Regions from separate parts of the Pseudomonas sp. NPDC090203 genome, predicted to be linked through region 2. Evidence: riboswitches for the same ligand, from Rfam matches in the RefSeq annotation. Region 2 holds a riboswitch; each other region holds the start of a gene.
The links. A riboswitch is a leader RNA that binds a small molecule or an ion and turns the genes downstream of it on or off. The one in region 2 is predicted to bind cobalamin.

Region 1 (10,467 bases), on a different contig from region 2:
GCTGATCGTCCAGCATCAGCAGATTGGTCAGCCACAGGGTCAGGCAGTCCACCAACAGGCAGCGGCCCTGTGCAGCGTTTTGTTGCAATACGCGAGCAAGTTCCAGGGGTTCCTCAACCAGGCCCCAACTGTCCGGGCGACGCTCTCGGTGCAGCGCCACCCGCTCGTTCATTTCGCCATCCAGCGGCTGGCTGGTGGCGATGTAGATGACATCAAGGGCGCTTTCGCTCGCCAGCTTTTCAGCCAGCCGGCTTTTGCCGGAGCGCGCGCCCCCCAGAATCAATTGCAGCATCAGGCGCTCTCCAGCCCGCAGAGTTCACGCAGCAGTTTGCCGTCCAGGTGCTTCTCCACCAGGTCCGCCAAACGTTCGATATCCCGTTCGCGCAGGGCGTGGTAATCCACCTGCTGCACGTTTTCCAGGCCCGCCCAACGCAGCAATGCGCTGCTCGACGCCGGGTTCTCGAACAGCCCGTGCAGATAGGTGCCCAGCACCTGGCCGTCGGCACTGCGCGCGCCGTCGCATCGGCCATCGCTGAGCTGCACCAGCGGATTTTCCAGCGCAGCACCTGTGGTCACGCCCGCGTGAATTTCATAGCCAACCACGTCAGCGTCTTCCAGGGTCAGGCACCCGCTGACATTGCGCAGCTGCTTTTCCTTCTCCAGCACCGTGCTCATGGCCAGCAGCCCCAAACCGGCACTCGAGCCTGCCGCGCCTTCGAGGCCCAGCGGGTCGTGCAGGTTTTCGCCGAGCATCTGCAGGCCACCGCAAATCCCCAGCAGCTTGCCGCCGTAGCGCAGGTGGCGCTGGATGGCGCTGTCCCAGCCATTGGCGCGCAGATAGGCGAGGTCGCTGCGCACGCTCTTGGAGCCCGGCAGGATGATCAGATCAGCAGGCGGAATCGGCTGGCCCGGCCCGATGAATTGCAGGTTCACCTGCGGGTGCAGGCGCAGCGGGTCGAAATCGGTGTGGTTGCTGATGCGCGGCAGCACCGGCACCACCACGTTGAGCACCTGCTCGGCCTTGTCGGTCTGGCGCTGATCGAGACCGTCTTCGGCCTCCAGATGCAGGTCCATCACGTAGGGCAGCACGCCCACCACCGGTTTGCCGGTGCGCGCCTCGAGCCAGTCCAGGCCCGGTTGCAGCAAGGCGACGTCGCCGCGGAAACGGTTGATGATGAAGCCCTTCACCCGCGCCTGTTCGCTGGGCGACAACAACTCCAGCGTACCCACCAGATGCGCAAACACACCGCCGCGATTGATGTCGGCCACCAGCAGCACCGGGCAGTCCACGGCTTCGGCAAAGCCCATGTTGGCGATGTCGCCAGCGCGCAGGTTGATTTCCGCAGGCGATCCCGCACCCTCGACCATCACCACCGGCCAGGCTTCGCTGAGCCGCTTGTGGGAGGCGAGCACGGCCTGCATGGCGATGGCCTTGTAGTCGTGATAGGCCACTGCGTTCATGGTGGTGACCGCGCGGCCATGAATGATGACTTGAGCGCCGGTGTCGCTGTTGGGTTTGAGCAGCACCGGGTTCATGTCGGTGTGGGGTTCCAGCCCGCAGGCCTGGGCCTGCACCGCCTGGGCCCGGCCAATCTCGCCACCGTCGGCGGTGACGGCGCTGTTGAGCGCCATGTTCTGCGGCTTGAACGGCACCGTGCGCACGCCCTGGCGGGTCAGCCAGCGGCACAGTGCCGTCACCAGCGTGCTCTTGCCAGCGTCGGAGGTGGTGCCTTGCACCATAAGAGTCGCGCCTTGCACCATAAGCGTCGCGCCCTGCGCCATGGGAGTCTCGCCCTGCACGGTCATGCGTCCTCCCGTGGAAATTCGCCGAGCACCTGCTCAAGGCGTTGCCAATGGACTTCGTCGCGAGGCAGGCCGAAACGCAGGCTGCTGTTGCTGGTGAAGATGCGCAGCAGAATACCGCGCTGGGCGCAGAACTCGTGCAGCTCGGCCGCCCGTGGCGTGATCAGCCACTGGAACAACGCGCAACCACCCTGGGGCGCCAGGCCATGGCGGGTCAGCAGTTCGACCAGTCGCTGGCTGGCCTGCCCAGTGCGCTGGCGTTGCAGGCGATGGCCCTCTGCATCGTCAAGGCACACCTGGCCGAGGATGCGCGTCGGGCCGCTGACCGACCAGGGGCCGATCTGTCGCGCCAGCACCTTCAAAAACCGCGATTCGGCCAGCACGAACCCCAGGCGCACACCCGCAAGGCCGAAGAACTTGCCGAACGAGCGCAGCACGATCAGCCCAGGCCGCTGGGTTTCAGCCGCCAGGCTCAGCGCCGGAGTGTTGTCCATGAACGCCTCATCCACCACCAGCCAGCCGCCGCGCTCGGCCAGCCGGGCATGCCATTCCAGCAACAGCGTCGGTTTCAGGCTCAAGCCGGTGGGGTTGTTGGGGTTGACGACGACCAGCACGTCGAGCACGTCGATAAACCGCTCGACTTCATGCTCAAGCACTTCACGCACCAAGAACCCGTTGCTGCGCCAGGCCTCGGCGTGCTCGGCGTAACAAGGTGACAGCACCCCGACCTTGCCCGCCTGACGCAAGCGCGGCAGCGCCTGAATCGCCGCCTGGGAGCCGGCCACGGGCAGCACGTCGGGCGCGCCGTAGTACAGGCGCGCGGACTGCTCAAGGCCGTCATCGGTTTCCGGCAGCCGCGCCCAGGCCGATTCAGGGATCGGCGGAATCGGCCACGGCCACGGCGAGATGCCGCTGGAAAGGTCCAGCCAGTCGGCCTCGTCGATTCCGTACTTCGCGATTGCACCCCGCAAACGTCCGCCGTGCTCAAGCATAGAACTCAACCCCCAGACACAGAATCAGCAGCCACAGCCACACGCCGCGCTGCACCAGTTGCCAGCCGCGATCGATGGAATTGGCGTCCGCAGGCTGGCCTTCGCCCAGTTGCGGACGCTGATGCAGTTCACCGTGATAAATCGCCGCGCCACCCAGCTCAACGCCCAGCGCACCGGCCCCGGCCGCCATCACGGGACCGGCATTGGGGCTGTCCCACTTCGGCGCCTGCGTGCGCCAGCAGCGCAGGGCCAGTCGGGTTTTGCCCAGCAGCGCGTAGGTCAATGCCACTAAGCGTGCAGGAATGTAATTCAGCAGATCGTCGATCTTCGCCGCCGCCCAGCCAAAACGCTCGAAGCGCTCGTTGCGATAGCCCCACATGGCGTCCAGCGTATTGCTCAGGCGATACAGCACCACGCCCGGCGCGCCGAGCACGGCAAACCAGAAGATCGCGGCAAACACCGCATCGCTGCCGTTTTCCAGCACCGACTCGGTGGCCGCCCGGGCGACTTCGGTGGCGTCCAGCTCAGAGGTCTGGCGGCTGACCAGATAACCCACGCGCCGGCGCGCCTCATCCAGATTGTCGCCGCGCAGCGCCTGGGCCACTGGCTCGACGTGTTCGCCCAGGCTGCGCAGGCCCAGCGCGCAGTAAAGCGCCAGCACTTCGATCAGCCAGCCGATGTAGGGCAGCCAACTGAGAAGCGTCGCCAACAGCGTCAGCGGAATCACCGCGATGAACCAGGCCGTGACGCCATGGCTGCGCCAGCCACGACCGGCGCCGTTGAAACGTTGCTCGATGCGCTCGGCAAACCGGCCGAACGCCACCAGCGGGTGGTTTCGTTTTGGCTCGCCCAGCAGCGCATCCAGCGCAACCCCGGCGACGCTCAACAACGCCACGCTCATACCGCCACACTCATGTAGCCACTCCCCATGTGTTCTCGAATACCAGCTCTTGCAGCGGGCGGGCCTGGGCCCAGCCCTCCAGCACCAGCATCGGTGCCGGGTAAAATCCTTCCACCGGGCCCAGGCAAAGAATCGCCAGCGGCTTGGAGCCTTCGGGCATTTTCAACAGATCCGCCAGTGCCTGCGGCTCGAACAGCGACACCCAGCCCATGCCCAGCCCTTCGGCGCGGGCGGCCAGCCATAGATTCTGGATGGCGCAGGACAAAGACGCCATGTCCATTTCCGGCAGGGTCCTGCGCCCGAAGATGTGTTTCTCGCGATCGTCCATCAAGGCGGCGACCAGCACCTCGGCGCAGTCGCCGATGCCCTCGACCTTGAGCTTCATGAAGTCATCGGAACGCTCACCCAGTGCCTCGGCCGTGCGAACGCGCTCGGCTTCCACCTGCTCCTGAATCTGCCCGCGCAGGGCCCGGTCGCTGATGCGGATGAAGCGCCAGGGCTGCATCAGGCCGACGCTGGGCGCTTGATGGGCAGCCTCCAGCAGCCGGGCGAGCAATTCGGGGGAGACCGAACCGCCGCTGAAGTGGCGCATGTCCCGCCGCTCGGCGATGGCCCGGTAAACCGCGGCGCGCTCATCGGGGCTGAAGGCGTGGTCAGTCATGGGACGCTCTCCATATCCAGGCATACGCTAAACCTGTGGGAGCGGGCTTGCCCGCGAAGAGGCCCGCACACCCAACCCTCTACTTCGCCTGACGCGCCGCTTTCGCGAGCAAGCTCGCTCCCACAGGATCGCGATAAGGCGGATTGGCATTCCGGGCTATTCATGGCAACAAAAGCGCCGCCATCGCCTGGGGGTTGGACGGGAAATAGAAGTGCACATAGGAGGCTGTCATCCGTCCGTCCCGGTACACCGCCTCCGCGCCGCGCCCGCCGTTGGGGCTCACGCCGCGGGCAATCGGGGCCAGTTCGGTGCTGGTCAGCGAATGATGATAGGTGTGCCCGCGCAATGTGCCTTCCGGCAGCTCCACCGACTGCAGCGCCAGTGCCGCCAGGCGCTTCTGCATCACCGCTTCACCCGCCAGCAGGCCCACCAGCTCGGCGCGCTTGCCGTCCACATCGGTCAGGGCGTCGAGCAGGTAGAGCATCCCGCCACACTCGGCCAGCAAGGGTTTTCCGGCGCGGTGGTGCGCGCGAATGGCATTGAGCATCGAAACGTTCTGCCCCAGCGCCAGGTGATGCAATTCAGGGTAGCCACCGGGCAGGTACAGGCTGTCCGCCTCGGGCAATTGCCGGTCGCGGATCGGCGAGAAGAATGACAGTTCGGCGCCCATCGCCCGCAACAGATCCAGGCTGGCGCCGTAGGTAAAGGCGAAGGCTTCGTCATGGGCGATGGCGATGCGCACGCCGTCGAGCAGACGCTCAACGGGTTTGACGTCAGGGGCGGCAAAGGTCACGGCAGGCGGCAGGGTCGCGTCGCAGGTGCTGGCCAAGGCGGCTGCGGCCGCATCCAGGCGCACGTCCAGATCGTTCAGCTCGCTGGCCTGGACCAGGCCCAGGTGGCGGCTCGGCAGCTCGATCCCGGTTTCCCGGGAGAGCGCGCCGTACCAGCGCAAACCTTCGGTCAGGCTGCCTTCTAGCAGTTGCGCATGACGCACGGTGCCCACGCGGTTGGCCAGTACACCGGCAAACGGCAGGTCCGGCTGATAGCGCGCCAGGCCCAGCGCCAGGGCACCGAAGGTCTGGGCCATGGCCGTGCCGTCGATCACACCCAGCACCGGCACGCCGAAGTGGCGCGCCAGGTCGGCGCTGGACGGAGTGCCATCGAACAACCCCATCACGCCTTCGATCAGAATCAGATCGGCCTCGCCCGCCGCTTCCCACAGCAGGCGCCGGCTCTCGTCCTCGCCGACCATCCACATGTCCAGCTGGTAGACCGGGTGGCCGCTGGCGCGCTCCAGAATCATCGGGTCGAGGAAATCCGGCCCGCACTTGAACACCCGCACCTTGCGCCCCTGGTTGCGATGCAACCGGGCCAGTGCGGCGGTGACGGTGGTCTTGCCCTGCCCGGAGGCAGGTGCGGCGATCAGTACCGCAGGACAGCGACGCGGCTCACTCACAACTCGATGCCCTTCTGTGCCTTGATTCCGGCCTGGAACGCATGCTTGACCACGGCGATCTCGGAAACGGTGTCCGACAGGTCGATGAGTTCCTGCTTGGCGCCACGCCCGGTGACCACCACATGCTGCATGGGCGGACGGGCTTGCAGGTCGCTGAGCACCCTGTCCAGATCCAGATAGCCGTGCTTGAGAGCGATGTTCAGCTCGTCGAGGATCACCAGACCGACGTCCGGGTCGCGCAGCAACTCCCGAGTCACCACCCAGGCAGCTTCCGCTGCGGCGATGTCGCGCTGTCGGTCCTGGGTCTCCCAGGTGAAACCTTCGCCCATGACGTGGTAACGCACCTGTTCCGGGAAACGGCGGAAGAACAGTTCTTCGCCCGTGGCGTTGCGCCCCTTGATGAACTGCACCACACCGCACTGCATGCCGTGGCCCATGGCCCGGGCCAGCATGCCAAAGGCCGAACTGCTCTTGCCTTTGCCGTTGCCGGTCAGGACCACCAGCAGGCCGCATTCATTGGGTGCGCTGGCGATGCGCTCATCGATGATCGCTTTCTTGCGCAGCATGCGCGCCAGGTGGCGTTCGTCACGTTCGGGGGATTCGCTCATCTCGGCTCTCCGCTTTGAGGGGCAGATAGGACAGACGAAGGACGCAGGCAAGGACTGACAGCAGGCACCGGAATGGTCCGGGCCTGCGCAGAGCATCGCCCTCCGTGATGCTGTTTGGATGGATCAGGCCGGTCTCCGGACTCATGAGCGACAACCGGGGCTACGCGCCTTCCCATGCCCGTGGACACAGTGGCATCGTGCGCAGCCTTGACTCATTTACCGTTGCGGAGGCAGTGCCGGAATTGATCGCAGAACGTTCGCACCGGCTTCCCTGTTTCACCCGGTCGACCGATCAAGATCGCGGGCACCTGAAACAATCGGCGAAGGTTAGAGGGTTGACCCCGGAGCGTCAATCGAACAGGCATTTGTTGTGCAGTTGAACCCCGCGCCGCACAGCGCCTCTATTCATTACATGCCCTTGCATGACTGTTCGCAAATGGAGACAGACAATGTTCACGCTCAAACCCCAGGTTGTGATGGTGCTGGTGGTGGTCGCAGGGCTCAGCGCCTGCGGCGAGACGTCCACCTTGCAGGTGTCGGACGGCACGGGCCCCTCGCCCCAGTTGCCGGCACCGAACAAAACCCTGTTTCCCACCGTGAACATCGCCCCGGCCGTCGGCTGGCCTGCCGGTGCCAGACCGGTAGCCGCGCCGGGCACACAAGTCGCGGCCTTCGCCGAAAACCTCGACCATCCACGCTGGCTGTACGTGCTGCCCAACGGCGATGTGCTGGTGGCCGAAACCAATGCGCCGCCCAAACCTGACGACAGCAAGGGCATTCGCGGCTGGGTCATGGAGAAAGTCATGGGCCGCGCAGGCGCCGGTGTGCCCAGCGCGAACCGCATCACTCTGCTGCGGGACAAGGATCATGACGGCGTCGCCGAAACCCGCACGGTGTTCATCGATCACCTGAATTCGCCTTTCGGCATGGTGCTGGTGGGCAATGACTTCTACGTTGCCGACACCGACCGCCTGCTGCGCTTTAACTATGTAGCGGGCGAAACCTCGATCAAGGGCGAACCGCTGAAAGTCACCGACCTGCCCGGCGGCACCCTCAACCACCACTGGACCAAGAACGTCATCGCCAGCAAGGACGGCAAAAAGCTCTACGTGACCGTGGGCTCCAACAGCAATGTCGGCGAAAACGGGCTTGAGGCCGAAAAGGGCCGCGCGGCGATCTGGGAAGTGGACGCCGCGACGGGCAATCACCGCATCTTCGCCTCCGGGCTGCGCAACCCCAACGGCATGGACTGGGACCCGGTAACCGGCAAACTGTGGACGGCGGTCAACGAGCGTGACGAGATCGGCAGCGACCTGGTGCCCGACTACGTCACCTCGGTGCAGGACGGCGCCTTCTACGGCTGGCCGTTCAGCTACTACGGCCAGCACGTGGACGTTCGCGTGTCGCCGCAAAATCCCGAACTGGTGCAGAAGGCAATCGCCCCTGATTTTGCCGTCGGACCGCACACCGCCTCACTGGGCCTGGCGTTCGCCGATGGCAAATCATTGCCGGCGCCGTTCAACGAGGGCTTGTTCATCGGCCAGCACGGCTCGTGGAACCGCAAGCCCCACAGCGGCTATAAAGTGCTGTTCGTGCCATTCAAGGACGGCAAGCCAACCGGCACCCCGGTGGACCTGCTGACAGGTTTCCTCAATGCCGACGAAAAAGCCCAGGGGCGGCCTGTGGGTGTGGTCAACGATAATAAAGGCGGGGTGTTGGTGGCCGATGACGTCGGCAACAAGATCTGGCGGGTGACGGCGGCGCGGACGGTGCAGGCATCCAACACCAATCCCTGACACCTCTGTAGGAGCGCGCTTGCCCGCGATTGCGATGTGCCTGCCACCTACGAGTCTGCTGAAACGCCCACGCCCCTGTAGGAGCGCGCTTGCCCGCGACATCGGTGTACCAGACGATTGATTCGTAGCAGGCACGCCGCCGTCGCGGGCAAGCGCGCTCCTACAGGGATTGTGGCGCTACTGCTGCGCCAGATTCGAAGGCTGGATCACCCGTTTGGCGTTGAGCCAGGCTTTCTGCCAATACGGCTTGTCCAGGCTGTCTAGCTTGACGGTCCCACCCGTAGCCGGCGCATGCACGAAACGCCCTTCTCCCACGTAGATCCCGGCATGGCTGACGTTCGAGCCACCACTGGTAGCGAAGAACACCAGATCACCCGTCTGCAACTGGCTACGATCAATGTCCGGGCCGCGCAGATTGATCATCTCACGGGTCGAACGCGGCAGGCTGATGCCGGCAGCGCCCTGGTAGACATAACCGATCAATCCACTGCAATCGAAACCCGAGTCAGGCGTGTTCCCGCCCCAACGATAGGGCGTACCGACCAGCCCGATGGCACGCAAAAGCACGTCATCAGCCAGCGGCGAAGAAAACTGCGAGGGAGCGGATACCACAGGCCTGGAAACGACCTTGGGAGGGGCTGGCGGTGGATTGCTGGAACAAGCGGCCAACAATACAGCCAGTGAAGCAACAGCCAGGCGAACCGTAAACGACATAAACACAACAACCTTTATAGGATGCTTACTGTGCCGGGAGCCGGGACTGCGTGCAATCAGGGTTTCCCTGACTGCACGCCCGGTAGAACGGTTATTTGCGGTGTTGGCGCTTGATTGTAGTCGAAGTCATCGCAGTCGTCGTTTCCGCATCCTTGGAAGGTGCCATGGCCAACGCGCGCTTGGCTTCGATGAAAGTCCGGGCCCAGTAGGCGTCGTCGAGGCTGTCGACACGCACACCACCGCTGCGGCGGCTGCTGGAGTGGATGAACTGGTCATCGCCCAGGTAGATACCGGCATGGCTGACGCGACCACGGCCAGCGGTGCTGAAGAACAGCAGGTCGCCAGGCTTGAGGTCGTTGCGTTTGACCAGAGGGGCGTCGATGTTGATCATTTCACGCGAGGAACGCGGCAGGCTCATGCCAGCCTCTTCGCGGAACAGGTAGCCGATGAAACCGCTGCAATCGAAACCGGAAGTGGTCGAGGTGCCGCCGAAACGGTAGCGCGTACCGATCAGCGATTTGCCACGTTCCAGGATGCTGTCAGCCAGCACTGGCAACTGATACGGCTTGTTGTCCGAGAACTGGGCCAGTTCGTCTTCGGTGGCGATTTCGTCGTCCAGTACGGAGCCCGAATAATCGGCACGCTTGGCAGCAGTTTGAGCAGTGACCGAATCCTTCATCTGAGGATTCTGCGACTGTTGCGACGCTGGCATCTGGGCCGCGCAGCCGAACAGCAGCGTAACGAGTGCGAGAGGCACGAGGGGTGCGAAGCGATTCAGCATGGGCACGACCGTGGCGTATTTTGTAAAGAAGGCGAGACTATGCCCTCTATCGTCATCATTTGCAAATTCAATCGACACAAATGTGACTTACCAGTGACTCCATGACATCTAAGGCTTTACACCTCAGAAAAGCGTCCATCTGCATGGAGTGGTCGGTCGACGAGGGATTTATCTCGGCGGTAAAGCCTCCCGCGACCCGCGTGCGCAGCATCGGCTCGTGAATATACGGGAAGCTGGCGGTGGTTCCAATGCTCAATACTGCATCGAAGCCTTTCGCCATCTCTTCGTACAGCACGTTCAATGCCAGTTCTGGCAACATTTCCTCGAACAACACCACCGGCGGGCGCAACACGCCCTGGCATTGCCTGCACAACGGCGGCAGTGGCCGTTGCAGGTGTTCACTCAATTGAGGGTCCTCGGCGCCGCAGGACTGGCAATAGAGCGGCGCGAGGTTGCCGTGAATTTCAATCAGACGCTCGGGCGGGCTGCCCGCAGCGCGATGGTAGCCGTCGACATTCTGCGTCAGCACCCAGCACTCAGGCTTGTGGCGCTGCAATTGAGCGATCGCATAATGCGCCGCATTGGGCTGTCCGCCCAGGCAAGCGCTGCCTAATTGTGCAATGTACTTCCAGCACAGTGCCGGATCACGGCGCAGCATCGGTCCGGACAGGGCCATCTCGATCGGCAGGCCGTCGTCGGTGTGGCCGTTGTACAGGCCACCCACCCCGCGATAGGTCGGCAACCCCGAATCGGCT
Region 2 (10,467 bases):
GAACGGGTTTCCGAGTACGTGCGCTATTTCATCGAGCAGGAAGAGCGTGACACCTGCTACGCCGACATCCCCGCCATCGCTCAAGGGCAATTGGCCTGGGAAGATGCCGCCCGCGCCCGCGCGCCTGAACTGTTGATTCTGGACACACACTTGCTCAGCAATATCCTGTGGAGCCAGACCCTGTTCGGTGACTGCCCGCCCTGGCTCGATCAGGCCCTGGCCTCAAGGCACTACGACCTGCACCTGCTGCTGTCCCCGGACGGCGTGGAGTGGGTCGGCGACGGCATGCGGTGCCAGCCGGGCTTTGCCGAGCGCTGGGCGTTTTTCGAAGGGTGCCGGAGCTGGCTGGTCGAGACCGGGCAACGGTTTGAAGTGATCGACGGCAGTTGGAGCTACCGCAAGGACCGGGCGTTTACAGCGGTTCAGGAGCTGCTGGAGACTGCGCAAAGCTGAGTCGAATGGCGTGCACATTCGACTGGTTTCTTATCGCCCGCCTGTCATTCGCGAATGACTTCGCTCTCACAGGACAACAGGCCGGGTTCAACGAATCTGGTGTTTGTGCAATAACCGGTAAAACGTTGGCCGGGATATGCCCAGCACCTTGGCCGCCACGCTGAGGTTGTCGCTGTGGCGGGTCAGCACGTCGCACAGGGCCTGGCGTTCGGCCCGTGATTTGTACTCGTCCAGGGTGCCCATGCTGGAGCTGATTTCTTCCTCGCCCAGCAATCCCAAGTCAAAGGCTTCGATCTGTCTGCCTTCGGCCAGTACCAGGCCACGGCGCACCCGGTTTTCCAGTTCGCGCACGTTGCCGGGCCAGTCGTGCTTGCCCATGGCCACCAGCGCGTCCTGGCTGAAATTGCGCGGCCTGCGCCCGGTTTCCTGGCTGTAGAAATGGGCGAAATGATTGGCCAGCAACGCCAGGTCACCATGGCGCTCCCGCAGCGGTGCCGTCCCGACTTGCAGCACGTTGAGGCGGTAGTACAGGTCTTCGCGAAAGCGCTTCTTGCGAATGGCGGCTTCGAGATCCACATGGGTGGCGGCCAGAATCCGCACGTCCACGGCGACCCGCTCCCCGGCAATTTCGATGTGCCGGTCCTGAAGAAAGCGCAGCAGATTGGCCTGCACGTCCAGCGGCAGGTCGCCAATCTCGTCCAGGAACAGCGTGCCGCCATGGGCCGCTTCGATTCGCCCCGGCCTGCGCTGGCCGTCTTCGTCCTGGCCGAACAACTCCACCTGCAATTGCTGCTCGCCGGTGACGCTGCAATTGATCGACACGAACGGCTGATTGCGCCGCTGCGACTGCATGTGCAGGGTACGCGCTACCAGCTCCTTGCCAGTGCCGGGTTCGCCACGGATCAGCACCGGTGACTCGGTAGGCGCAAGCTTGGTCAGCAGGCGCCGCAGTTCGCGGATCGGGCGGCTCTCCCCGAGCATTTCATGCTCCGGCCCACTGCCGTAATTGGCGCCCTGGGCACGCAGCCGTGCCATGCCATAGGCGCGGCCCAGAGTGACCTGCACCCGAGCGACGTCGAACGGCAAGGTGTGGAAGTCAAAAAACCACTCGCAGACGAAATCGCCGATCAACTCTCGGCGCAGGTCATCGGCAGTCAGTACCGCGATCCATTCGGTGTTACTGCGGGTGATCAATTCCTTGATCAACTGGGGCTGCTCGAAATGCTGCGGCATCAGGCGAATCAGGCCCACGTCACACGGATGGGAGGCAGCCGACTCCAGCGCGCAGCTGTCCACTTCCCATCCGGCTATGCGCAGGCCGGGAATCAGGCGCAGACATTCATCACAGGGTTCGACAATTAACAGGCGGCGGATTGATGCCATCTCATGCATATCAAGTTCCTTGGCGCCACGATTCGAATAATATTCCGTAGCAAAAACATTTTTAGAAACAGTGTCTTGGCAGCCTTGAAATGTACATTAGCAATGTTTTTGACGCGCGCTTGGACCGTTTGAATCTAAGGCTCAGATCGAAAGGTGCTTAGAAAGATCAAAAAGGCATTAAAAAGGTAATCAAACTACTGGATCAGTATTGAAACACCCGTCCACAGGCAGAAACGCCGGCTGTAAACGGCACGGATCGCAAAAAAACGTAGATAAATTGAAAAATATCGAAATATCTTGTGACTCAACACCGGGGGCCGGTCATCAGTACAAGTAGCTGAACCAATGACTCTGCCGACTGGGAAGCCCGCCATCGGTGATTGAATGTTACGGGCACTTGAGGACTTTCCATGAACGCCCCTTTGCGCTTTAACGATGCTTTGCTGATCGCCGGTCACGCCTTCGAACCCTTCCAGTGCGTGGCCTGGTCCGCACAGGATGGCAATGGCGAGCTGAGCCTGACGGTCGTCGATCGCACCAGCACCCGCATTGGCCGCAAACAGATTCCAAGCAGCACCTACCGCGATCCACAGCAACTGGCCCAGGCACTGGAACAGGCTCGCGCCGAGATCAGCGGTGAAGGTTACCGTCTGGAGCCGTGGACCATGCCAGCCTGACAAGCGGCAGCGCCCCCAAGATCGCCCCGCCGGCAAGCCGTGCTGCTACGGGGCCTCGGTGAACTCAGATCCCGAGCACACCATATACCCGTAGCAGCCGGGCTTGCCCGCGGGAGCGATCTTGAGGGCCCCGACGCCGGCGAGCCGGACTGCTACGGAAAAGGGGGTGTATGCAAAATTGGCGTACGCAGGAAACCTCGTAGCAGTCCGGCTTGCCGGCGTAGCGATATCAGGGTGTTCACCCGCCCCAGCCGCTACCCAAGCTCGTCGATGTGCCGATACTCGGCATCCAGCAAGCGAGCAAGCTCATGCGCCCTGCCCAGCCGGATCGGTCCACGTTCGATATCGATCAACAGGCTCGGGCAGGCAAACGCGCAGACAGGCGAAACTTCCTTGATACGCCCATCGGTCAGAATCACCACCCGCTGCGCCTCCGCCGGGTAACGATCAAGCCGTTTGGCCAGCCATTCCCCCGCCTGCCCGATCGCTTCAAGCAATGGCGTGCCGCCCCCTGCCCCCAAGGCTTTAAGCCAGGGCTGCAACGCCGCCCCTGCCTTCAATCCATGCTGCTGCCACCGCGCGCCGCCACCACTGGCGGTGAGCAAGGCCAGCCGCGCCCGCTGGCGATAAGCGTCATCGAACAACTGCGCCAACAGCCCTTTGGCCTGGCTCAAGGCGTGGTGCCGCCGGGTCGAAGCCGATGCGTCGACAATCACCAGCCACAGCGCCTGCGCCTTGTGTGTACGCGGCTGACGAACCAGATCGGCGCGGCGCTGCGGACGGCCGCGCAGCAGTGTCGGCACCCAGGCAATAGCGCCTTCGCCACCGGCCCGGACTGAACCGCTCTTGCCGCCGTCAAGCCTGCCCGGCCGGGGGTTGGCATTCGCCCCCATGCTCTTGCGGGGGCGAATGCCTAAGGCTTTTTTGGCCAGCTGGGCACTTCACGCCGTGCGCCAGTGGCAACGGGCTGCGCCGGCATCCGGCCCCAATTGCCCTCGCCCTGTTGCGGCGGGTTTTGGCTCGTCTGGCCAGAGCTGTCCTGATTCGGCGCGGTTGGCTGCTGCGGCGGGCTTTCGCGACGACGATGACGCAAGGCAAATTCGGCCACCGCGTCGATGTCCTCGTCCGCAATGGCTGACACCCCGCGCCAGGCCGCATGGGCCCGAGCCGCCCGCAACCACACCAGGTCCGCACGCAGGCCATCGACACCGGCCGCAAAGCAGCGCTCGGTGATCTTCGAGAGGCTCGCATCATCCAGCTCGATGCCAGCCAACAAACTGCGTGCCGTTTCGCAACGTGTCTTCAGCGCCTGCTGCTGCCCGGCCCACTGCTCGCAAAACGCTTCAGGCGCTGCGTCGAAATCCAGGCGGCGACGAATGATCTGCCCGCGCTGTTCAGGCACCGTCTGCCCACTCAGGGCGACGTTCAAGCCAAAGCGGTCGAGCAATTGCGGGCGCAGTTCACCCTCTTCCGGGTTCATGGTGCCAATCAATACGAATCGCGCTGGATGCTTGTGGGAAATGCCGTCACGCTCGACCAGATTAACCCCACTGGCCGCGACATCGAGCAACAGGTCCACCAGGTGATCCGGCAGCAGATTGACCTCATCCACATACAGCACGCCGCCATCGGCCTTGGCCAGCACCCCCGGAGAAAAACTGGCCCGGCCCTCGCCCAGCGCCGCATCCAGGTCCAGGGTGCCCACCAGGCGTTCCTCGGTGGCGCCCAGCGGCAAGGTGACGAACTGACCACTGGCCAACAGGTCGGCCAGCCCGCGAGCCAGGGTCGATTTGGCCATGCCGCGCGGCCCTTCGATCAGCACGCCGCCGATCTTCGGGTCGATGGCCGTCAGGCACAGCGCCAGCTTCAGCTCGTCGGCACCGACCACGGCAGCCAGCGGGAAATGTGGGGTGTCGGTCATAGGCAACTCAGGTCTCTTCTATATCCAGCAACAGGTTTTCCAGCGCCTGGCGATACTCGCCCGGTTCCTGCCACAAACCGCGCTGCTGGGCTTCGAGCATGCGCTCGGTCATGTCGCGCAAGGCATCGGGGTTGTGCTGCTGGATGAAGTCCCGGGTGGAAGCATCGAGCAGGTAGGCATCGGCCAGCAAGGCGTACTGGTGATCGTCGATCAGTTCGGTGGTGGCATCGAAGGCGAACAGAAAATCCACGGTCGCGGCCATTTCGAACGCGCCCTTGTAGCCGTGGCGCTTGACCCCTTCGATCCACTTCGGATTGGCCGCCCGCGAGCGCACAACCCGGTTGAGTTCTTCCTTGAGGCTGCGAATCTTCGGCAGGTCCGGCTGGCTGTGGTCGCCATGGTAACTGGCGACGGTTTCGCGGCTCAGGCTTTCGGCTGCCGCCAACATGCCGCCCTGAAACTGGTAGTAATCATTGGAATCGAGCAGGTCGTGCTCGCGGTTGTCCTGATTCTGCACCACGGCCTGCACCTTGCTCAGGCGGCGGGCGAAGTCGTTGCGCGCCGGGGTGCCTTCGTCGCCTGCGCCATAGGCATAGCCGCCCCAGTTCAGGTACACCTCGGCCAGGTCCTCGCGGGTCTGCCACAGGCGGCCGTCGATGGCGTTCTGCACACCTGCGCCATAGGCGCCGGGCTTGGCGCCGAAGATCCGCCAGCCAGCCTGTTTCGCCGCCTGCTCGGCACTCAGCCCTTCGCGCTCGAACTGCTCGCGCTCCTGGCGCACGCGGGCGGCCAGCGGGTTCATGTCATCCGGCTCATCCAGCGCGGCCACGGCCTGTACAGCGGCATCGAACAGGCGGATCAGGTTGGCGAAGGCATCGCGGAAGAAGCCGGACACTCGCAGCGTCACGTCCACCCGCGGACGGTCCAGCAGACTCAGCGGCAGGATCTCGAAGTCATCGACCCGCTGGCTGCCCGTGGCCCACACCGGACGCACTCCCATCAGCGCCATGGCCTGGGCGATGTCATCTCCGCCGGTGCGCATGGTCGCCGTGCCCCAGACTGACAAACCGAGTTGACGCAGGTAATCACCATTGTCCTGCAAGTGCCTTTCCAGCAAGAGATTGGCCGATTGAAAGCCGATTCTCCAGGCGGTCATGGTCGGCAGGTTGCGCACGTCCACCGAGAAGAAATTGCGCCCGGTGGGCAGCACATCCAGCCGCCCGCCACTCGGCGCGCCGCTGGGGCCGGCCGGCACGAAGCGGCCGCCCAACGCGTCCAGCAAGCCACGCATTTCCGCAGGGCCGCAGTGATCCAGCCTTGGCGCCACGACTTCTAGCACCGCATTAACAATGAGTTCTAATTCATTGTTTTCAATCAATTTATAGCCATGCTGGTTATCAAGGATCTGCGTCAGCATCTGCTGCGCGTACAGCTCCAGACGCTCGCGGGTATCGCCGGTCGTGCGCCAGGGATCTGCACTGACTTCATGTAGTTCCTGAGGTTTCGGACCGCCCCACGGCTCGCCCAACGTACAGTCCAGCGGGTCGAAGCCCAGCTCGAACGCATGGCTCAAGGCACGCAACAGACTGGCTTGCGCACCTTTGCCATCACCGCGCGGCACTCGCAGAATCGCCAGCAGCGTGTCGATGCGCAAGCGGCCTGCCGGGGATTGGCCGAAGACGTGCAAGCCATCGCGAATCTGCGACTCCTTCAAGTCGCACAGGTAAGTGTCCAGGCGTGGCAGCCATATGGCCGCGTCGGCATCTGCGTCCAGCCCTTCATCCAGCGCCAGTTCGCGGTCGATGTGGGTTTCGCGCACCAGCCGCAGGATGTCTTTCTGCAACTCCCGCGCGCGCCGTGGGTCGAGCAACTGCGCCTCATAGTACTCGTCCGCCAGCAGCTCCAGATTGCGCAACGGCCCGTAGGTTTCGGCGCGGGTCAGCGGTGGCATCAGGTGATCGATGATGACCGCCTGAGTGCGGCGCTTGGCCTGGGCACCCTCGCCCGGATCGTTGACGATGAACGGATAGATGTTGGGCAACGGCCCCAAAATCGCATCCGGCCAGCACTGCTCCGACAGCCCGACGCCCTTGCCCGGCAGCCACTCCAGATTGCCGTGCTTGCCCACGTGAATCACCGCATGGGTGCCGTAGGTCTGGCGCAGCCAGAAGTAGAACGCCAGGTAACCATGGGGCGGAACCAGATCCGGGTCGTGGTAGACCGCACTGTGATCGACGTCATAGCCCCGCGCCGGCTGGATGCCGACGAAGGTCAGGCCGAAGCGTAGCCCGGCGACCATCATCCGCCCGTTGCGGCACATCGGGTCGTTCTGTGGCGAACCCCAGCGCTGGATCACCGCATCGCGGTTGGCCTGTGGCAAGGCGTCGAACGCCGCCAGGTATTCGTCCATCGCCATGCTTTGATGGCAAGGGCGTTGATCGAGGCTGTCGGGGTCGTTGGTCACGCCGCCCAGCAAAGCGTGGATCAGTGCCGTGCCGCTGTCCGGCAGGTCCTGGACCGGGTAGCCCTCGTCCTGCATGGCCTTGAGAATATTCAGGGCCGCCGCCGGCGTGTCGAGCCCGACGCCATTGCCGATGCGCCCGTCGCGAGTCGGGTAGTTGGCGAGGATCAGCGCCACACGCTTGTCGTCGTTGGCAGTGCGCGCCAGCAATACCCAGCGCCGCGCCAGCTCGGCGACGAAATCCATGCGCTCGGGTTGCGCCCGGTAGCACACCACATCGGACTGGCTGCGCTCGCTGCGCCAGGCCAGGTCCTTGAAACTGATGGGCCGGCTGATGATGCGCCCGTCCAGTTCCGGCAATGCGATGTGCATCGCCAGATCCCTTGAGCCAAGGCCCTGCTCGCTGGCCTGCCAGGCCGGTTCGTTGTCCTGGGCGCAGATTGCCTGGATCACCGGGATATTTAGACGAAACGGTCGTAAATGCGGTGCCTCTGGGCTGGACTGGGCAAAACCGGTGGTGTTGAGGATCACTTCGCACTCGGCCTGATCCAGCCAGTCCTGCACGGCCTCAAGACAAGCCGGCTCCTTCAGGCTCGCCACGGCGATGGGCAACGGGTTCAATCCCTGGGCGACCAGCCGCTGACAGAACACGTCGATGAAGCCGGTATTGGCCGCCTGCAAATGCGAGCGGTAGAACAGCACGGCGGCCACGGGATGATCGACCTGCCATTCGGCCTGCCAGTCAGCCAGGGTCGCGCTGGCCTTGTGCGGGTGATAGATCGCCGTGCGCGGCAGGGTTTGAGGTTCTTCCCAGGCGTAGTCGCGGTCCAGCCAACGGCTGGCCAGGCAATTGAACAGCTGCAGGGCATTGTGCTTGCCGCCCTGGCGCAGGTAGTGCCAGAGCCGCTCGCGGTCCTCGGCAGGTTCAGTGCTCAGGTCGCTGAGTTCCGGGTCGGGGCGGTCGTCGCCCGGCACCAGAATCAGTTTCACACCGGCCCCTTTTTTAGAGGCCGCTGCCAGCTCCACCAGCCGTTCGACGCCGTAACGCCAGTAGCCGATGCCACCGTGCAGGGAAATCAGGATGACTTTGGCGTGGCGCAGCACTTCGTCGACATAGAGATCGACCGAAGCGTGGTTCTGCACCTGCATCGGGTTGGCCAGGCGCAGGCTCGGGTAGTCGTCAGGCAACTGCTGGGCAGTTTCCGCCAGCAGCGCCAGATGGGAGTCACCGCTGCACAGGATCACCAGATCGGCAGGCGTCTGTCCCAGGTCGGCGATGCTGTCGTCGGGGACAAAGCCGCCGGGCTGGGTGCGCAGCAGGTGCATGGATCAGCCCTGGATCGCGGCGCGCAACTGGGCTTCGAGCACGGCGGCGTCCAGGTCCTGACCGATCAGCACCAGATGGCTGACGCGTTCTTCGTCGGCTTTCCAGGCGCGGTCGAAGTGCTTGTCGAAACGAGTGCCCACGCCCTGCACCAGCAGGCGCATCGGCTTGCCGGGAATCGCCGCGAAACCTTTGACCCGCAGAATGCCGTGTTGCACCACGGCCTGGGTCAGGGCATCGAGCAGCAGTGCTTCGTCGGCCTGAGGCAGCGAGATGGAGATCGAGTCGAAGGCGTCGTGATCGTGGTCATCGTGATCGTCGCCTTCGTGGTGATCGTGGTGGGTCTTGCGGCCATCGATGTGCAGTTCGGACTCGGCGCCCAGGCCCAGCAACACGTTGATCGGCAACTGGCCCTTGCTGGCCTCGATGATTTTCACCGCAGGCGGCAGTTCTTCGGCGACTTCGGCACGCACGGCAGCCAGCGCCTGGGCATCGAGCATGTCGGCCTTGTTCAGGACCACCAGGTCAGCACTGGCCAGTTGGTCGGCGAACAGCTCGTGCAGCGGCGATTCGTGATCCAGGTTCGGATCGAGCTTGCGCTGGGCGTCGACCTGATCCGGGAACGCGGCGAAGGTACCGGCCACCACCGCAGGGCTGTCGACCACGGTGATCACCGCGTCAACGGTGCAGGCGTTGCGGATTTCCGGCCACTGGAAGGCCTGTACCAAAGGTTTTGGCAGGGCCAGGCCCGAGGTTTCGATGAGAATGTGGTCCAGATCGCCGCGACGGGCAACCAGCTCCTGCATCACTGGGAAAAACTCTTCCTGCACGGTGCAGCACAGGCAGCCGTTGGCCAGTTCGTAGACGCGGCCGTTGGCTTCTTCCTCGGTGCAGCCGATGGTGCATTGCTTGAGGATTTCGCCGTCGATGCCCAGCTCGCCGAACTCGTTGACGATCACCGCGATGCGGCGGCCTTCGGCGTTGTCGAGCATGTGGCGCAGCAACGTGGTCTTGCCCGAGCCCAGAAAGCCGGTAACGATGGTGACGGGGAGTTTGGCCAGTGTTTTCATCGGATGCCCTATGGGGTAGCGGCGGGCAAACAGGACGAAAACCGCGCGGCCGTCGCGCTGGACAGGCCTGCTGTTCGATTCGCCACCGGATCACCCCGCCCGGTTGTAATGAGAATTCGTGGACGTGGCGTCCGCTTCGAGGCAGGTCTCCTGGCTCACGGTGGCGAGGCTGACGCAGGTCAGGCCGCTCGCGTCCATCGCGCCTTCCCGCTCGCGCAGTGGCTGTGCAATGAACATGACCGTTTACAGTTGCGGGGGCAGCTATGGCGTCGAACCACATTCCCTTCTTAGCACCGCAGCCTGCTTGACAGGCACAACGGTGAACCTCAAGTGCGCAAGGCTACGCAGTGCCTTGGCGAAGGTCAACGTTCATACCAAGGCAATGCCTGCAAACACGCTCTACGTAGCAGCACGGCTTGCCGGCGGGGGCGGCCTCGAAATCGTCCCCGCCGGCAAGCCGTGCTGCTACGGTCATCTCTGGCGCCGATTGACTGATCCTGCGCCCCATGCTCTCCTACACACCTTGTTACGGGTGCCCTTCACAGGGTGAAACGGGAAACCGGTGCGTGCGAGCCCCATGGTTCGTGCAAGTCCGGCGCTGCCCCCGCAACGGTAAGCGAGCGAAGAGTCAGATCCACTGTGTCGGTCAGCGATATGGGAAGGCGATTCTTGAAGGCAGTTGTCAGGCCCCTCGCAAGCCCGGAGACCGGCCCGACAACGTTCACATAACAAACCCGCGGTGGGCGGGTGCAGTTGCGTTCATCACTGACGTGCGTCAGTGGTGTGCCTTGCGCCTTCCCGTTCGCTGAAACTTTCAGAGGGAAGCGCCATGTCGATCAGCACGACCAACCAGACCAGCACCCAGACCGCCAGCTCCGCCGGCACCCAGAGCCAGCGCCTGACTGCCGCCGTCAGCGCGATGATTCTGGGCGCGTGCCTGGTTTATTTCGCGGGTTTCTCGCACATCGACGCCGTGCACAACGCCGCGCACGACACCCGTCACAGCTCCGCCTTCCCTTGCCACTGAGACCTGCCGCCATGTTCAAGCGTATCGCTCAAACAGCCGGTTTCACTGGCCTGCTCGCAGCCCTGCTGCTGACCCTGGTGCAAAGTTTCTGGGTCGCGCCGCTGATCCTGCAAGCCGAAACCTATGAAAAGGCCCCTGCCGCAGAAATGCA
Region 3 (10,467 bases), 420 kb from region 2:
ACCTGACTTTCCGCCGCGCAGGGATGCTCAGCGCCACAGTCGCGGTGCTGATACTGCCGTGGAATCTCTACAACAGCCCGGTGGTGATCGTGTATTTTCTGTCGGGCCTGGGCGCCCTGCTCGGCCCGCTGTACGGCGTGATCACCGCCGACTACTGGCTGCTGCGCAAGGGCCGTGTGGATGTGCCGCAGCTGTACACGGAAGATCCGGCCGGGCCGTATCACTATTCACGCGGGGTCAACCTGCGCGCGGTCTGGGCGTTCATTCCCGCCGCGATCATTTCGACCATCACGGCGCTGATGCCGGCCTTCGAATCGGTTTCGCCGTTTTCCTGGCTGATGGGCGCCGCCATCGGCGCGGCGTTGTACCTGCTGCTGGCCGACCGGCGCCAACGCTTCAAGGACGTCAGTGGCGAGGCCATTGCCGTGCAAGACATCAAGCATTGATTGCAAGCGAGAGAGTTCACCCATGCGTATTTTGATCGTCAACGTCAACACCACCCAGTCGATGACCCAGACCATCGCCGAGCAGGCGCGCAGTGTCGCCTCCCCCGGCACCGAGATCGTCGGCCTGACCCCGCGCTTCGGTGCGGAGTCGGTCGAGGGCAACTTCGAGAGCTACCTGGCGGCCATTGCGGTGATGGACCGAGTGATGTCCTACGACCAGCCATTCGATGCGGTGATTCAGGCAGGCTACGGCGAACATGGCCGCGAGGGTTTGCAGGAACTGCTGGAGGTGCCGGTGGTGGACATCACCGAAGCCGCTGCGAGCCTTGCGATGCTGTTGGGCCACAAGTACTCGGTGGTGACGACACTGGATCGAGCAGTGCCGCTGATTGAAGACCGGCTGAAGCTGGCCGGGGTCTACGAGCGCTGTGCGTCGGTGCGGGCCAGTGGCATGAGTGTGCTGGAGCTTGAAGAGATGCCGGGGCGCGCCATCGAAGCCATCGTCGAGCAGGCCGCCCATGCCGTGACCCACGACAAGGCCGAGGTGATTTGCCTGGGTTGTGGCGGCATGGCCGGGCTGGACCAGATGATTCGTGATCGCGCCGGTGTGCCGGTGGTCGATGGCGTGACCGCGGCGGTGGCGTTGGCCGAATCGTTGGTGCGTTTGGGTTTGAAGACGTCCAAGGTGCGCACCTACGCCACGCCGCGTCCGAAGAAGGTGATTGGCTGGCCGTTGTTGCCGTGATCACTTGCCCGTAGCAGCACGGCCGGGCGGCGTTCCGCTTGCCGGCGTCGGCGATCTTGCGGGCGTCCCGCGGGCAAGCCCGGCTGCTACGGAACCGCGGTGGCTGCAAGAATCGCGACATGCACCTTACCCGTAGCAGCACGGCTTGCCGGCGGGAGCGATCTTGAGGACGCCGACGCCGGCAAGCCGGACTGCTACGGTGGCCGCGAGAATCGGGGCGGGCGCAATGCCTGTAAATCGTTTAGTATCCCCGCCGCCGGTTTCCACTCGGAATTAATAGGGAATCCGCGAGCCTGGCCGGTCGATGACACCAGGCTCAAACGGAACTGTCCCCGCAACTGTAGGCGCTGAGCCCTGCTTCACGATTGCCACTGGGTATCCCCGGGAAGGCCGGAGCATGGCGACGATGCGCCAGTCAGGAGACCTGCCGGCAAGCGTCAATCATTCACCGGCGGGGTGTCCGGGAAGGACTCCCGTGTGCGCGGCTTTCCATTCGCGCCTGCAACGCATCGGGATGTGCTTTCCAGTGCCAGTTCGTCGACCATCAGGCTTACTGGAGATCGCCTTTCATGTCGCTGCGCCGCCTCGCCCTTCTGTTCACCGGCCTTTCGCTGTCCAGCGCCGCATTCGCCGCGCCCACGCATTACCCGCTGACGATCGACAACTGCGGCGTACCGCTGACCTTCGCCCACGCCCCGCACAAAGCCGTGACCATCGGCCAGGCCGCCACCGAAATGCTCTACTCCCTGGGCTTGAGCCAGCAGGTGGTCGGCACTTCGCTGTGGTTCAATCAGGTTCTGGCGCAATATCAGGACGCCAACAGCAGGATCGAGCGCCTGGCCGACAACGCCCCCAGTTTCGAATCGGTGATTGGCAAGCGCCCGGACTTCGTGCCGGTGCAGTTCGAGTGGATGGTCGGCCCTCAAGGCGCGGTCGGCACCCGCCAGCAGTTTGCGGACTTGAAAATCCCGACCTACATCCTGCCGTCTGACTGCGAGGGCAAGGACAACTTGGTCGGCGCTGATGGCACGCGCCTGCAAGCCTTCAACATCGACACGCTGTACAAGAGCATTGCCCAACAGGCCGAGATCTTCGACGTACAAGACCGTGGCCAGGCGTTGATCGCCGAGTACAAGGCGCGTCTGGGCAAGGCGGTTGAGCAGGCGAAAAAACATGACAGCAACAGCGCATCGGCAGTGTTCTGGTTCTCCAGCCCCGACCTCAATGCCGCGCCATTCGTGGCCGGACGCAAGGGCATCCCGAATTTCATGCTCGATACCCTGGGCATGCGCAACATCGTCGAGTCGGATGAAGAATGGCCGACCGTCGGTTGGGAAACCATCGCCAAGGCCAATCCGACGATTCTGGTCATCGCCCGCATGGACCGCCGTCGCTTCCCGGCGGACGATCACGAGAAGAAGCTGGCGTTCCTCAGATCCGACCCCGTCACCCGCAACATGGACGCGGTGAAGAACAACCGCATCGTCATCATGGACGCCAGCGCCATGGAGTCCAGCGTGCGTCTGTTCGACGGCATCGAACAGCTTGCCAAGGCCACCGAAGGCCAATGAGTCAATTGAATATCGGCCGCGCGTTGGGCCACTGCCTGTGGGTCAGCGGCGCGCTATTGCTGGCGGTGATCGCCGGGGTGGCCGTTGGCGAAACCTCGATCAGCCTGCCGGTGATCTTCCAGGTGCTGGCCAACAAGCTATGGGCGGCTGGTTACGTGTTGGACCCCATCGATGAAGGGATTGTCTGGAACTACCGCCTCACCCGCGCCATCGTTGCGGCGGCGTGCGGCGCAGGTCTGGCGATTTCCGGGGTGGTGCTGCAGTCACTGCTGCGCAATGCGCTGGCCGATCCGTACCTGCTGGGCATCTCGGCGGGCGCCTCCACGGGCGCCGTGCTGGTGACGCTGATCGGCCTGGGTGCCGGGGCCATTTCATTGTCCACCGGTGCCTTCGCCGGGGCGATTGCGGCGTTCGCACTGGTCGCCCTGCTCGCCCGCTCCTCCCGGGGGGAATCGGCTGCCAACCAGATCATCCTCGCCGGTATCGCAGGCTCACAGTTGTTCAACGCCGTGACCTCGTTTCTGATCACCAAGTCGGCCAACGCCGAACAGGCGCGGGGCATCATGTTCTGGTTGCTGGGCAACCTCAGCGGCGTGCGCTGGTCATCGGTGATGCTGGCCGTGCCCGTGGTGTTGCTCGGCTTGCTGGTGTGCCTGTGGCACCGTCGGGCTCTGGATGCCTTCACCTTCGGCAGCGACTCGGCCGCCTCGCTGGGCATTCCGGTGCGCCGCGTGCAGGCCATCCTGATCGCCACCGCGGCGCTGGTGACGGCGGTGATGGTGTCGATTGTCGGCTCCATCGGTTTCGTCGGGCTGGTCATCCCTCATGCGGTGCGGATGATCGCTGGCGTGCGCCATGCGCGCCTGCTGCCCTTGAGCGCCTTGAGTGGCGCACTGTTTCTGATCGCCGCTGACGTGTTGTCGCGCACGCTGATCAAAGGCCAGGTGCTGCCCATTGGCGTGATCACTGCGCTGGTGGGCGCGCCGGTGTTTGCCCTGATCCTGATTCGCGGGAATCGCACACGATGAATGCCCTGACCGAAAACACCGCCACCGTGCTGGGTGGCACCGACTTGGGTTACGTCATCAAGGGCGCGCAGTTGCTCGACGGCGTGACCCTCGGCATTCGTGCGGGCGAGAACCTCGGCATCGTGGGGCCCAATGGCTCGGGTAAATCGACGCTTATCCGGCTGCTGGCGGGGATTCTCACGCCCACGTCCGGCGAGGTTCGGCTGGGTGATCAGCGTCTGGCCGCCCTCAAGCGACGCGACATCGCCCAGCGCGTGGCGGTGGTCGAGCAGCATGCCGAAACCAGCGATTCCATCAGCCTGTTGCAGGCGGTGGAACTGGGGCGCACGCCGTGGCTGTCTGCGCTGGCGCCGTGGAGCGATGAAGACCGGCAGATCGTCAGCCAAGCCATCGCCGATGTGAACCTTGCGCACCTGGCCCACCGCGCCTGGCACACCCTCTCAGGCGGCGAGCGCCAACGGGCGCACATTGCCCGGGCACTGGCCCAGCGGCCGCAGATTCTGCTGCTGGATGAGCCGACCAACCATCTGGATATCCAGCAGCAACTGTCGATTCTTTCGCTGGTGCATCGCTTGCCGGTGACCACGGTCATTGCGCTGCACGACCTGAATCAGGCGCTGGCCTGTGATCGCCTGGCGGTAATGGATGGCGGGCGGCTGGTGGCGCTGGGTTCGCCTTTCGAGGTCCTGTCGCCTGAGCGCCTGCATACAACCTTTGGCGTGCACGGACACTGGCTGACCGATCCGTTCGACGGCGCACGGATTCTGCGGCTGCGTCCTCTCTAGCCGCTACCACCGCTGAAACACCTATCCATGACTCAAGATTCCCGCCCCTTTGCCGATAGCGGCATACCATCAGACGGATTTGCTTCAAACATCGCACTGTCCTGATCGACCCGCTGCCCTGCAGCCCATTTCTACGCGTGAATCCAAAAACAATCAGGAGCGCCGATGAACATCAAACAGAAACTCACCTGGGCTTTCGCGGTAATCGCCTGCCTGCCGATCATCCTCGTTGCAACCATCGTTATCGTTAACCTGCGCAGTGATGCCCAGAGCGATTTCGTCGACGGCAGCAGCCGGGAAATCCGCCAGGTGGCCAACGCCATGCAGCTGTTCTTCGACGGCATCCGCCAGAACGTCGACTACCTGGCCGCCCACCCGACGGTTACCGGCGCAGGTGACGGCGTGAAAAGCTACATGAGCGCCGATGCGCCGAACATCGCCCAGACCGAGCCGGACCATCAGCTGTACAGCCTGTTCGAGAGCCTGGCCAAGAGCCACCCGGACTACTCCTACGTGTCATACGGCCTGGCCAACGGCAGCTATGCGTTCTGGCCCGGCGATCCGAAAATGGCCAGCTACGATCCGCGCCAGCGCCCCTGGTACAAGACCGCCCAGGCCAACCCGGGCAAAACCCTGCGCACCGAAGCCTACTATTGGGCAGGCGACGATGCGGTACTGGTCAGCACCGTGCGCGCGGTCAACAACACCCTGGGCAGCAACGGTGGCGTGGTCAACATCGACGTGTCCCTCAAGCAGCTGACCAGCATCGTCAAGCAGATCAAGCTGGGCGAAACCGGCTACCTGATGCTGATGGAAAACAACGGCACGGTACTGGTGGACCCGAAACAACCCGAGCACAACTTCAAGAAGCTGGCGGACCTGGGCGATGGCTTCACCCAACTGGCCAAGGCTGGCCCTGGCCTCACCGAGGTGAGCATCAATGGCGAGCACTTCATGGCCAACGTGTTCCCGTCCGAGCAACTGGGCTGGAGCTTTATCGGCCTGATCAAGCAGGAAGAAGTGATGGCCTCGGCCACTCGCCTGACCTGGCTGATCGCCGGGATTGCCGCCGTGCTGGCGGTGATCTTCGCCGTGGTCGGCGCCAGTTTCGCGACGTTGATCGTGCGCCCGATTCGCGGCGTGGCCAGCGGCCTGGAAGGCATTGCCCAGGGTGAAGGCGACTTGACCAAGAGCCTGTCGGTGCGCGGCAAGGATGAAACCGCGCAACTGGCCAACTGGTTCAACCAGTTCCTGGCGGCGATTCGCGGGCTGATCCAGCACATCGGCCATGCGGCCACCAAGATTCTCGACAGCTCCACCAGCTCGACCCGGGTGTCCAACGACATGGCCGAAGCCGCCGGCAGGCAGCGCGAAGCGGTGGACATGGTGTCGACCGCGTTCCATGAAATGGTCGCCACCGCCAACGAAGTCGCCCGCTCCTGCAGCCAGGCCGCCGATTCGGCCGACAGCGGCCAGCGTCAGGCCCGCGAAGGCCAGCGGCAGATCGATGATGCTGTGAACAGCGTCGATCAACTGAGTGCCGAGATCTCACGTTCGGCAAACGACATGTCGCAGCTGGAAAAGGACAGCAACGACATCCAGTCGATCCTCGACACCATTCGTTCGATTGCCGAGCAGACCAACCTGCTGGCGCTCAACGCAGCCATCGAGGCGGCACGGGCCGGCGAACAGGGACGCGGCTTTGCGGTGGTTGCCGATGAGGTCCGGGCACTGGCCAAGCGCACGGCGGACTCCACTGCCGAGATCGACTCGCTGTTGGGCAACCTGGCCAAGCGCACCGCGTCGGTGGCGCAACAGATGCACGCAAGCCTGGACGTGTCCCAGCAGTCCGTGGCGAAGATCGGCCAGGCGCGCAGCAGCTTCGGGCAGATTCGCGAGTCGGTGGACGTGATCCGCGACATGAACACCCAGATCGCCACCGCCGCCGAACAGCAGCATCAGGTGGCCGAAGACATCAACCGGCACATCAGCCAGATTCATGGTGATGCGCAATTGGTGGCTGAACTTGCGGATTCGGCGCGAGGTGATTCGAAGAACCTTGCGGCCCTGTCCAACGAGCTGGACAGCCTGGTGCGTCGGTTCAGAACGTGATGCCACTCCCGTAGCAGCACGGCTTGCCGGCGGGGGCGTCCGGAAGATAGCTGACGCCGGCAAGCCGGACTGCTACGTGGCTATGCAGCAACTCGTACCTGTAGGAGCGCGCTTGCCCGCGACCGCGGTGGGCCAGGCACCATCAAGGCGTCTGACCCGACGTATTCGCGGGCAAGCGCGCTCCTACAAGAAGCGGCGCTCGTTTCCATCGATTTACCACGCCACGATGGTCGAATCCGCCCGTGGTTCGGTGCCGCCGCACAACACGCCGCTGACCGGGTCACGCACGATGATCTGCCCCCGGCCGTAATCGGTGGAGTCGTAGGCGATGACAATCTCATGCCCGCGCCGGGCGAGCGCGGCGGCCAGATCCTTGGAGGCGCCCTGCTCGATGCCGATCTGCATGCCGCCCAGCCACTGCCACCTAGGCGCATCCAGCGCGGCCTGCGGGTTGAGCCCGAAATCCACCAGGTTCATCACCATCTGCACGTGGCCCTGGGGCTGCATGTACCCTCCCATCACGCCGAACGGCCCCACCGCCTCGCCGCCCTTGGTGATGAAACCGGGAATGATGGTGTGAAAGGTCTTCTTCCCCGGCACCAGGCAATTGGCGTGGCTGGCATCCAGGCTGAACTCCTGCCCGCGGTTCTGCAACGCAAGACCGCTGTCCGGCAACACCACCCCGGAACCGAAACCGTGATAGTTGCTCTGGATGAACGACACCATGTTGCCCTCGGCGTCGGCGGTGGCCATGTACACCGTGCCGCTTGAGTGCGGATCGCCAGGCTTGGGTGCCTGGGCACGCTCACCGATCAGCGCCCGACGCTCGTCGCTGTAGCGGTCGCTCAACAGGTCGGCCACCGCCACCCGCATGTGCAGCGGGTCGGTGATGTGGTGCAGGCCATCGGCGTAGGCCAGCTTCATGGCTTCCAGCTGGCGATGCCAGGTCAGTTGGCTGTCGCGATGGTCGAAGTCGAAGCCTTCTAGAATCTTCAGCGTCATCAGCGCCACCAGCCCCTGGCCGCTGGGCGGGATTTCCCAGACGTCATAGCCGCGGTAATTGACGCTGATCGGATCGACCCACTGCGGCTGAAAGCCGGCCAGGTCCTCGGCCCGCAGATAGCCGCCGGTTGCCCTGGAATGTGCGTCCAGCCGCTTGGCCAGGTCCCCGCGATACAGGCTTTCGCACTGGGTTGCGGCGAGCTCTTCAAGGGTGCGCGCCTGGGCCGGGTTGCGGAACACCTCCCCCGCCCTCGGCGCACGGCCATCGATAAGGAAGGTATCGAACCAGCTCTCCAACGCTTCATCGCGATGGGGCGAGAATTCGTCCAGCGCAATCTGCCACTGATGCGCAACCACCGGTGATACCGCGAACCCGTCCCGGGCCAAACTGATGGCCGGTGCCAGCAACTCGGCAAACGGCAGCTTGCCGAAGCGTCGGGACAGTTCGGCCCAGGCCGCCGGGCAGCCAGGCACCGTCACCGGGGTCCAGCCATACAGCGGCATCTGCCCGTGGCCTGCGGCCTTGACCGCTTCGATGCTCAAGGTGGCCGGCGCATTGCCATTAGCATTCAGGCCATGCAACTTGCCCTGGGTCCAGACCAGCGCAAAGGCGTCACCGCCGATGCCGCAGCCAGTGGGTTCGACCACGGTCAGCGCAGCGGCGGTGGCAATCGCCGCATCGATGGCGTTGCCGCCCTTTTGCATCACTTCCATGCCAGCCTGCGCCGCCAGCGGCTGCGAGGCGGCGACCATGCCACGGCGGGCAAACACACTCTGGCGCCGGGACGGATACGGGTACTCGTGTGCGGAAAAATTCAACATGGCGAAGGCTCTTCAAAACAGGTTCATTGGCCAGACTTGATGCGGTTCCATTCGCGGGTAATCAGGCGCTGGATGTTGTCCGGCAGGTCGGCGGAAACGAAGGCTTTGCTGATCACTTCGTCGCTTGGGTAGATCCCCGGATTGCCGCTGACTTTCGGGTCCATCAGGGCGGTGGCGTCGGTATTGGGGTTGGCGTAGCCCACGTAATCGCTGACCTTGGCGATCACCTCCGGACGCAGCAGGTAGTTGACGAAGGCATGGGCGTTGGCGACGTTGCCGGCGTCCTTGGGAATGGCCAGCATGTCGAACCAAAGGTTCACGCCTTCCTTGGGGATCAGGTAGCGAATGTCGACGTTCTTGCCGGCTTCGTGGGCGCGGGTTTGGGCCTGCATCACGTCCCCGGAATAGCCGATAGCCACGCAGATGTCGCCGTTGGCCAGGTCCGCCGTGTATTTGGACGAGTTGAAGTAAGTCACCGAAGGCCGCAATTTCATCAGCAATGCCGAGGCCTTCTTGTAGTCGTCAGGCCTGGTGCTGTTGGGGTCCAGGCCGAGATAGAGCAGCGCCTGAGGGATGATCTTCACCGGTGCATCGAGAAAGGCCACGCCGCAGGGCTTGAGCTTGGCCAGGTTGGCGGGGTCGAAGACCATCGACCAGGAATCCAGGACCACGTCCTTGCCCAACACCGCCTTGACCTTCTCTGCGTTGTAGCCGATGCCCACCGTGCCCCACATGTAGGGCACTGCATAGCGGTTGCCCGGATCGGCCGCCTCAAGGCGCTTCATCAAGCGCGGGTCCAGGTGATTCCAGTTGCTCAGCAACGAACGCTGCAGCGGCTGATAGGCCCCGGCGCGGATCTGCTTGGACAGGAACTGGCTGGACGGCACCACCAGGTCGTACCCGGAATGACCGGAAAGCATCTTGGCTTCGAGCATCTCGTTGGTGTCGAAGATGTCGTACTCGACCTTGATGCCGCTGTCCTGCTGGAAGTTTTTCAGGGTATCGGGACCGATGTAGTCGGACCAGTTGTACATTTTCATCACACCGTCGGCGGCTTGAGCAACAGGCAGCACAGCGACAGAACACAACGCAGCGGCAAAGCAGATCGAACGCATGGTGATTTCCTTATGAGCGTTACAGCACGCGGCTGAGAAAGGCTTGGGTACGCGGATGGGACGGACGGGTGAAAATCTGCTGCGGCGGGCCCTGCTCGATCAATTCCCCCTGATCGAGCACCACGACGCGGTCGGCCACTTCACGGGCAAAGCCCATTTCGTGGGTCACCACCACCATGGTCATCCCGTCGTCGGCCAGCTCTTTCATGACCTCCAGCACCTCGCCCACGGTTTCAGGGTCCAGTGCGCTGGTGGGTTCGTCGAAGAGCATGGCCTTGGGTTTCATGGCCAGCGCCCGGGCGATGGCCACCCGTTGCTGCTGACCGCCGGATAGCATCGACGGATAATGTGCGGCCTTGTCTGCCAGGCCGACCCGGGCCAGCAGTTCCCGGCCCTGGCTCAAGGCCTCATGGCGAGGCACGCCCAGCACATGGATCGGCGCCTCGATGATGTTTTCCAGCGCCGTCATGTGCGCGAACAGGTTGAAGCGCTGGAACACCATGCCGATGTCGCGGCGCTGACGGGCGATGTTGCGCTCCGAATCGCGCACCAGGCTGCCGTCGGCGCGTTCGCGGTAGCCCATGTTCTGGCCGTTGACCCGGATGCGCCCGGACTGAATGTCTTCCAGCAGATTGATGCAGCGGATGAAGGTGGTCTTGCCCGAGCCCGAGGCGCCGATCAGCACCACCACTTCGCCTTTGCGCACCTGCAGGGAAATGCCTTTGAGGATTTCCAGATCACCGAAGGACTTGTGAACGTCCAGCGCCTCGATGATCAGTTCTTCACTTTGATGCGCCATCTCAACGCCCCCTCAACAGTTTCATCGTGCTGCGGCCAAACA

Region 1: another riboswitch for cobalamin. It lies ahead of cobO (cob(I)yrinic acid a,c-diamide adenosyltransferase); the one in region 2 lies ahead of cobW (cobalamin biosynthesis protein CobW).
Region 3: another riboswitch for cobalamin. It lies ahead of ACIPO9_RS05525 (ABC transporter substrate-binding protein); the one in region 2 lies ahead of cobW (cobalamin biosynthesis protein CobW).

What each region holds. Positions count from the first base shown of each region.
Region 1 is NZ_JBIVCV010000011.1:44,159-54,625, forward strand. Features, by position in the region: gene cobU (bifunctional adenosylcobinamide kinase/adenosylcobinamide-phosphate guanylyltransferase) at 1-292, opposite strand, end outside; gene ACIPO9_RS19230 (cobyric acid synthase) at 292-1,761, opposite strand; gene cobD (threonine-phosphate decarboxylase CobD) at 1,803-2,795, opposite strand; gene cbiB (adenosylcobinamide-phosphate synthase CbiB) at 2,788-3,696, opposite strand; gene bluB (5,6-dimethylbenzimidazole synthase) at 3,707-4,357, opposite strand; gene ACIPO9_RS19250 (cobyrinate a,c-diamide synthase) at 4,518-5,813, opposite strand; gene cobO (cob(I)yrinic acid a,c-diamide adenosyltransferase) at 5,810-6,421, opposite strand; cobalamin riboswitch at 6,530-6,748, opposite strand; gene ACIPO9_RS19260 (PQQ-dependent sugar dehydrogenase) at 6,871-8,217, shown strand; gene ACIPO9_RS19265 (C40 family peptidase) at 8,395-8,931, opposite strand; gene ACIPO9_RS19270 (C40 family peptidase) at 9,023-9,712, opposite strand; gene ACIPO9_RS19275 (NAD-dependent deacylase) at 9,780-10,467, opposite strand, start outside.
Region 2 is NZ_JBIVCV010000003.1:422,243-432,709, forward strand. Features, by position in the region: gene ACIPO9_RS07365 (AAA family ATPase) at 1-453, shown strand, start outside; gene ACIPO9_RS07370 (sigma-54 dependent transcriptional regulator) at 541-1,845, opposite strand; gene ACIPO9_RS07375 (hypothetical protein) at 2,247-2,513, shown strand; gene ACIPO9_RS07380 (VWA domain-containing protein) at 2,768-3,406, opposite strand; gene ACIPO9_RS07385 (ATP-binding protein) at 3,427-4,434, opposite strand; gene cobN (cobaltochelatase subunit CobN) at 4,442-8,221, opposite strand; gene cobW (cobalamin biosynthesis protein CobW) at 8,225-9,289, opposite strand; cobalamin riboswitch at 9,412-9,633, opposite strand; cobalamin riboswitch at 9,803-10,019, shown strand; gene ACIPO9_RS07400 (CbtB-domain containing protein) at 10,119-10,316, shown strand; gene ACIPO9_RS07405 (CbtA family protein) at 10,328-10,467, shown strand, end outside.
Region 3 is NZ_JBIVCV010000003.1:4,471-14,937, reverse strand. Features, by position in the region: gene ACIPO9_RS05535 (NCS1 family nucleobase:cation symporter-1) at 1-446, shown strand, start outside; gene ACIPO9_RS05530 (aspartate/glutamate racemase family protein) at 469-1,191, shown strand; cobalamin riboswitch at 1,432-1,638, shown strand; gene ACIPO9_RS05525 (ABC transporter substrate-binding protein) at 1,761-2,762, shown strand; gene ACIPO9_RS05520 (FecCD family ABC transporter permease) at 2,759-3,790, shown strand; gene ACIPO9_RS05515 (ABC transporter ATP-binding protein) at 3,787-4,575, shown strand; partial or broken gene ACIPO9_RS05510 (cache domain-containing protein) at 4,741-5,829, shown strand; gene ACIPO9_RS05505 (methyl-accepting chemotaxis protein) at 5,920-6,687, shown strand; gene ACIPO9_RS05500 (gamma-glutamyltransferase family protein) at 6,901-8,511, opposite strand; gene ACIPO9_RS05495 (polyamine ABC transporter substrate-binding protein) at 8,535-9,626, opposite strand; gene ACIPO9_RS05490 (amino acid ABC transporter ATP-binding protein) at 9,646-10,425, opposite strand; gene ACIPO9_RS05485 (amino acid ABC transporter permease) at 10,427-10,467, opposite strand, start outside.